Linked DNA regions of Sulfuricurvum kujiense DSM 16994. The protein of the gene in region 1 interacts with the protein of each later gene in a pairwise test. Links are inferred from orthologs where the notes say so. Each region holds a gene or a part of one and is shown in the gene's direction. Other genes may lie near its edges. The genes, in order: SULKU_RS10495 and def.

Region 1 (3,196 bases):
CGATCCAACTCGGCGTCAAAGATTTCCTTCTCAAACCGTTCGAAATCGAGACACTCGTTACCGCTATCGAGAGAACCGCAACGATCGCAAAAAAATCACAAAAGCCCTCTTCCGCGGAACCTGCACAAACCGAAAATTTCCTAGGCACATCTCCGATACTGGATAAACTGCTAAGCCGTATCGCCAAAGCCGCTATCACGGATGCGAGTATGATGCTTTTAGGGGAAAGCGGTGTCGGTAAAGAGGTATTTGCCCGCCATATTCATGAATGCTCGCATCGCTCCTCAAATCCTTTTATAGCCATCAACATGGCGGCCATCCCCGACAATCTGATCGAGAGCGAACTTTTCGGCTTTGAAAAAGGCTCTTTCACCGATGCTACGGAAGCTAAAACGGGACAATTTGAACTGGCTGAGGGGGGGACGCTCTTTTTGGATGAAATAGCCGAAATGCCATTTAGTCTCCAAGCCAAATTGCTACGTGTGCTTCAAGAACGGGAAGTCCGTCGTTTGGGAGCCTCAAAAAATACCAAAATCGATGTTCGTATCATCTGTGCTACCAACGCCGATCTCCATGAAAAAATCAAAGAGGGGAAATTTCGCGAAGATTTGTATTATCGGCTGAATACCATTCCGTTGAATATCCCGCCGCTTCGGGAGCGCCGGGAAGAGATTCTCTCTATTGCCGAAGCGGCATTAGAGCGCTATTGTTCACAATACGGTTTTGAGCCGAAATCGTTTACCGCATCAGCACGCAATGCCCTTGAAAACTACAACTGGCCCGGCAATATCCGTGAACTGATTTCGGTGGTCGAGCGTTCGGCGATTTTAAGCGACGGCGAAATTATCGATACCGATGACCTCTTTTTGGAAGCACGCGGTCTAGGAAGGATTTAACGCTTCTTTCCTAAAAAAAGATACTGCAAAATTTATCAAAGTTTTAAAAGCCCCTATTTGCTATAATCGCGGAAAAATATTTTCGGGTGATCTGATTTCATCCCTAAGGAAAACTTCCTATGAAACTTTACAATGTAGCCGTCGTCGGTGCCAGCGGTGCTGTCGGAGAAGAAATTTTACGTATTTTCGAAGAGATCGATTTTCCTCTTGCCAAACTTGTTCCCCTTGCGAGTGCCCGCAGTGCCGGCAACACCGTCACATTCAATGACCAAGAGTTGGTTATCAAAGAGTTGACCCCTACCGTATTCGCTGAAGAAGGGATCGAGATTGCCCTCTTCAGTGCCGGCGGAAGCGTATCGGCAGAATTTGCCCCGTATGCGGCAGAGGCGGGAGCCGTTGTAATCGACAATACGAGCCATTTTAGGATGTTCGATGACGTCCCTCTTGTTGTTCCGGAAGTCAATCCTGAAGATATCGCTCAGTGGAAAAAGACGGGGATCATCGCCAATCCGAACTGCTCTACTATCCAAATGGTACAAGCGCTTAAACCGCTTGATGACGCATACGATTTGCAACGAATCGATGTCAGTACCTATCAAGCGACTTCCGGAGCGGGAAAAACGGCTATGGAAGAGTTGGTTGAACAGATGCAGGCTTTCTTTTCATTTAAACTTGATGATATGGAACCGAAAAAATTCCCTCACCGTATCGCTTTGAATGCTATCCCGCAAATCGACTCATTTACGGCTAACGGCTACACCAAAGAAGAGCTGAAAATGGTGAATGAAACTCAAAAAATCATGCACAAAGAGATCGAAGTGAGCGCAACCTGTGTCCGAATCCCGACACTTCGCGGTCATGCCGAAACATTGACCCTGACCTTTGACGGTGCAGTTGATGCAGCCGAAGCGCGTGAACTGCTTCGAAAAGCGCCGAATATCATCGTTTTAGATGAACCGAGCGAGAGTATCTACCCGATGCCGTCTTTGTGTATGGATCAAAACGAAACCTTTGTCGGACGTATCCGTAACGATATCTATCGGGATAATGTTCTTCACATGTGGGTTGTCGCCGATAACCTCCGTGTCGGCGCCGCAACCAATGCGGTACGAATCGCTCAGAAATGGGTAGAGATGCAAGGAGCATAAGATGCATTTCATCGAAGGTTTATTTGAAAAAGGGCTATGGAGCTCACGTTTTATTATTGTCTTAGCCGTTGTATTCGGATTGCTCGGCGCTATTTTGCTCTTTACGATCGCTAGTTTTGATGTATTCCACACGATGCAGTATGTTATCAGTGTCTATGCCACCCACGCTCATCCGGCGCATTTTCATGAGGAAGTCGTCGGAGGTATTATAGGTGCGGTTGATCTCTACCTCATCGGTGTCGTAATGATTATCTTCTCATTCGGCCTCTACGAGCTGTTTATCTCCGATATCGATCCGGCAAAAGACGAACACGGTAAAGAGAACCAGCTTCTTGCCGTCCATTCGCTCGACCAGCTCAAAGACAAGATCTCGAAAGTTATCGTTATGGTACTGGTCGTCGGTTTTTTCCAAAAAGTGGGACATACGGTATTTACCGGAGCTTTGGAGCTGTTGTATCTGGCACTCTCGATCACAGCGGTTGCCGTCGGGCTTTACTTCCTAAGCAAAGTAGGTCATCACGACCACTAAAAAATAATTTTTTATCCTTTTGGCATCCGCTAACGCCGCATGCGGAGGCAGAAGTGCCGGAAGTATGCGAGCACTTTGCCAAAAGGATAGAGTTTCTTTTGCTTCTTTTCTTTACGGACAAAGAAAAGAAAGAGAAGACACACTACAAAGGATTCAATAATGAGTAAAATTTTCGTCGATGCCTGTTTCGGAAAAGAAACCCCTTATACCCCCGTTTGGATGATGCGCCAGGCGGGACGCTATCTTCCGGAGTACATGGAAGTACGCAAACGTGCCGGAAATTTTTTGAACCTTTGCCATGCTCCCGACATGGCAGCGGAAGTGACTATCCAACCTCTTGACATCGTAGGCGTTGATGCGGCAATCCTTTTCAGCGATATTTTGGTTGTCCCGAATGAAATGGGGATGAAACTCGATTTTATCAAAGGAGAAGGTCCTGTTTTCGACAAACCGATCGCCTCTGAAGAAGATTTGAATGAACTGATCGGAGGAGAAGAAGCGGCATCGAAACTGACGTATGTTTACGACACGATTAAACTGCTTCGTAAACAGCTCGATGAACGGGGTGATGATAAAGCCCTCATCGGATTTACCGGAGCACCGTGGACGCTGGCTACCTATAT
Region 2 (3,304 bases), 450 kb from region 1 along the record:
AATTTTGGCTAAAAATTGCGGCCAGAGCGTCAAAAAACTCGAAAAAGATACAGACAGAGATAACTTTATGTCAGCCGCAGAAGCGGTAACTTATGGTATCATTGACGAAGTATTGGTTCAAAAAGAAAAAGAAGAGAAGTAAGAGGTAGACCATGGCAGCACTCAGCGATCTCAAACGTTCCCAACGGCAGGCTACCCAAAAGGGCAGCGATGAGAATGCTTATATCAGTGCCGGATCGCTGAACAATCCTACCAGTGATCTTGAAATCTTTGCCAAAGAGGTGCTTAATGCCCTCATATCTGACAACCTCCCCCCTACCCCGAATAATTTCGGACTCTATTTCGATCGTATATTGGAAGACAAAAGCGAGAGTCTACGCCGCCAAATCGGTTCAATTCTGGAGCTTGAAGAAGACAATCACGAAGAAAAAAGTATCGAGCTTGAAAAAACATTGAAACAAGGGTTCTCATCCGTTAAAAGCATCCTGCAACTCAGTGCGACTCTGTATAAAAATATCTCTTTAATGGAGAAAATTTTAGAAAATAAAAAAGAGGAGATGAAAAACGTCCCCTCTTTAAACGGCGCAAATGATTTAATTTCATCTCTGGGGAGTGATGTAGGAAAACTCAGTTCGATCCTGAAAAAACAAGTCACTCATATGAAAACCATTTACGATGAAACAGCCAGCATCGTCAAACAAGTCGAAAATGAAACCATTTTCGATAACCAATACGGCGTGTACAACAAACGATTCCTCATTACCAAACTGGAGCAGGAACGCCATCTTATCGATGAGTTCAAACATAAAAGCTCTCTGATTACCGTGCGCCTTTCTAAATCGACAGGAGAGACCATTCAGAGTGAAAAAGCGCAGCAACTTATGACCCGTACGGTTGCGAGACTTCTTCTAAAAACATCCCGCCGCAGCGATATCGTCGCTCACTACGGCGAAGGTATTTTCGCTATGGTTCTTAAACATACCGATATTGAAAGTGCAAAACGGGCTTCTGAACGTCTCTTTGATCTCGTTTCCTCAAGCAATTTTTTCCTAGCAGAGCAGGAAATTCAGCTTCGCATTGCAATCGGTATTGCCGAATTAACCTCTACAAAAGGGGTAGATCAAACTCTTGATTGCACCCTTACAGCTATGGATGCGGCTGATAATAACTCAAAACTTCGGTATATGGTCTGTAACGATACCGAATAAGGTCCTTATGCTTCTACCCATTATCACTTATCCGAACAAACAGCTCAAGGCACGTTCTCAAACCGTTGTAAACTTCGATGAACTACTTCATCGCTTTTTAGACGATATGTATGAGACGATGATAGCTTCAAACGGCATAGGGCTAGCGGCCATCCAAGTCGCCAATCCTATTCGAGTATTGATCCTCTGCATACCCGATGAAGAAGGGAACCAACACAAAGAGAATCTTTTGGAGATCATCAACCCCGTCATTCACAATCCGAAGGGCAACGTCCTGTATCAGGAAGGATGTCTCAGCGTCCCCGGTTTTTATGAAGACGTCGAACGCTACGAAACATTAAGCCTTAAGTATCAAAACCGCCATGGAGAAGCATGCGAACTTCATGCCAGCGATCTTCTCGCGATTGCAATTCAACACGAAATCGATCATTTGGAGGGGAAACTCTTCATCGAAAAACTCACTTACAACCGTCGTAAAAAATTCGAAAAAGAGTACAAAAAAGCTCAAAAAGAAAAAAAATAATATTGCAAATTGCAATATTATTGCCTTCCTCTACACCTCTACACTAAAATCTATTACGTTTTTACAACCCAGAGTGTTTAATACCGTTTGTATTAATACAACTTTAAAAATTATACCGTCATAAATATTTTCATGGCTCTTTATTATTTCGGAACTACAATAGAGTCAAGAGTAAGCACGGAGGTGTACTATGCAATGGTTGGATAAACGATACTACAGTATCTATTTAGTATCGGCAATTATAGCCGGATGTTTCATATTTATGGGAGTAAGTACGTTTGCAGTTTTTGAATCCGTCGGAAGCGGAAAAACAAGTGCCGATCTGGCACTGGAAAAAGCTCAAAAAGCTTGTACGACGAATAAAGGTGAATTGGTTCAAATAAATAAAAATAACCCGCTTGATACTAAATGCGTTGTCGGTGAAACAGGAAAATAAACCTATTTCTTCTGCAGTCGTCATCATAGTTCAAGCGAAAGAAGGGGCGAGGAGTATGAAACAGCTGTTATGCGCAACGTTTGAGGGAATCGATGCCAAAGGCGTCGAGGTGCAGTTTACCGCAACCAAAGGCCTTCCGGCTTTTACGATTGTCGGGATGGCCAATACCGCCATTACCGAGTCAAAGGAACGGGTAAAATCGGCTTTGCTTAGCAACGGCTTCACCTTTCCTCCAAAGCGCCTTACTATTAATCTCGCCCCAAGTGATCTTCGCAAAGAAGGTTCTCACTTCGATCTCAGTATAGCCGCATTGATCGCTTTGGGAAATTATGAAGGGGACATAGGAAACTGGTACCTTTTCGGCGAATTGGGGCTGGACGGAAGCGTGACCGAAAATACCCTCCTCTACCCTATTATCTTGTCTTTAGCGAATCAGGGCATCATTACACGCGCCATCGTCCCCAATGTAAGCCTTTCTAAACTCTCGAAGATTCCGAGCATAACGTTCTATGGCGTTGATACCCTCTCCGATACTCTGAACCTCTTAAAATCTGACACGCTTCCCGAAACAAAAACGCACACCAGTACCTTTAATTTCGAGCATATCGTCCATAATGAAAAAAGCTACTATTTTCACGAGGAGTATCCGCTCGACTTTCTCGACATCAAAGGACAGGAACACGCAAAGCGTTCTGCACTGATTGCCGCGGCAGGAATGCATAATCTGCTGCTCGAAGGCTCTCCGGGGAGCGGAAAATCGATGATTGCCAAGAGAATGGTACACATTATGCCTCCACTTCATAATAATGAGATTCTCGAATGCGCAAAGCTGGAGATATTGGAAGGAAAGGAACCGACTTTTACCCCATCACGGCCGTTTCGTTCTCCGCACCACTCCAGTACCGGAGCCAGCATTTTCGGCGGAGGGGCGCATAAAGCACAAATCGGGGAAGTGGGATTGGCGCACGGAGGAATATTATTTTTTGATGAGCTTCCCCATTTTTCTAAAACGGTGCTCGAAGCACTCAGGGAACCTCTTGAAGATCGCCATATCCGTATTTCACGTGTTAACACGAAGGTAACCTATGATGCCAATTTTCTTTTTGTCGGGGCCATGAATCCCTGCCCTTGCGGCAA

The links.
Region 2: the proteins of SULKU_RS10495 (region 1) and def interact in binary tests that used the Escherichia coli proteins (3 or more experiments, as listed by UniProt). The link is inferred for Sulfuricurvum kujiense DSM 16994 from one-to-one orthologs.

What each region holds. Positions count from the first base shown.
Region 1 is NC_014762.1:2,099,477-2,102,672, forward strand. What follows is about bases 165-3,029. They hold SULKU_RS10495 (aspartate-semialdehyde dehydrogenase), read left to right. Parts: upstream 165-1,015; coding sequence 1,016-2,044; downstream 2,045-3,029. Other genes in these bases: SULKU_RS10490 (sigma-54-dependent transcriptional regulator), read left to right, coding at 165-896; SULKU_RS10500 (YqhA family protein), read left to right, coding at 2,046-2,573; hemE (uroporphyrinogen decarboxylase), read left to right, coding at 2,733-3,029. Also shown: more of SULKU_RS10490, read left to right, coding at 1-164; more of hemE, read left to right, coding at 3,030-3,196.
Region 2 is NC_014762.1:2,550,357-2,553,660, forward strand. Bases 1-2,973 are described here. They hold def (peptide deformylase), read left to right. Parts: upstream 1-1,215; coding sequence 1,216-1,731; downstream 1,732-2,973. Other genes in these bases: clpP (ATP-dependent Clp endopeptidase proteolytic subunit ClpP), read left to right, coding at 1-142; SULKU_RS12755 (diguanylate cyclase), read left to right, coding at 153-1,208; SULKU_RS12765 (hypothetical protein), read left to right, coding at 1,922-2,167; SULKU_RS12770 (YifB family Mg chelatase-like AAA ATPase), read left to right, coding at 2,223-2,973. Outside these bases: more of SULKU_RS12770, read left to right, coding at 2,974-3,304. UniProt on the Escherichia coli protein: Removes the formyl group from the N-terminal Met of newly synthesized proteins. Requires at least a dipeptide for an efficient rate of reaction. N-terminal L-methionine is a prerequisite for activity but the enzyme has broad specificity at other positions.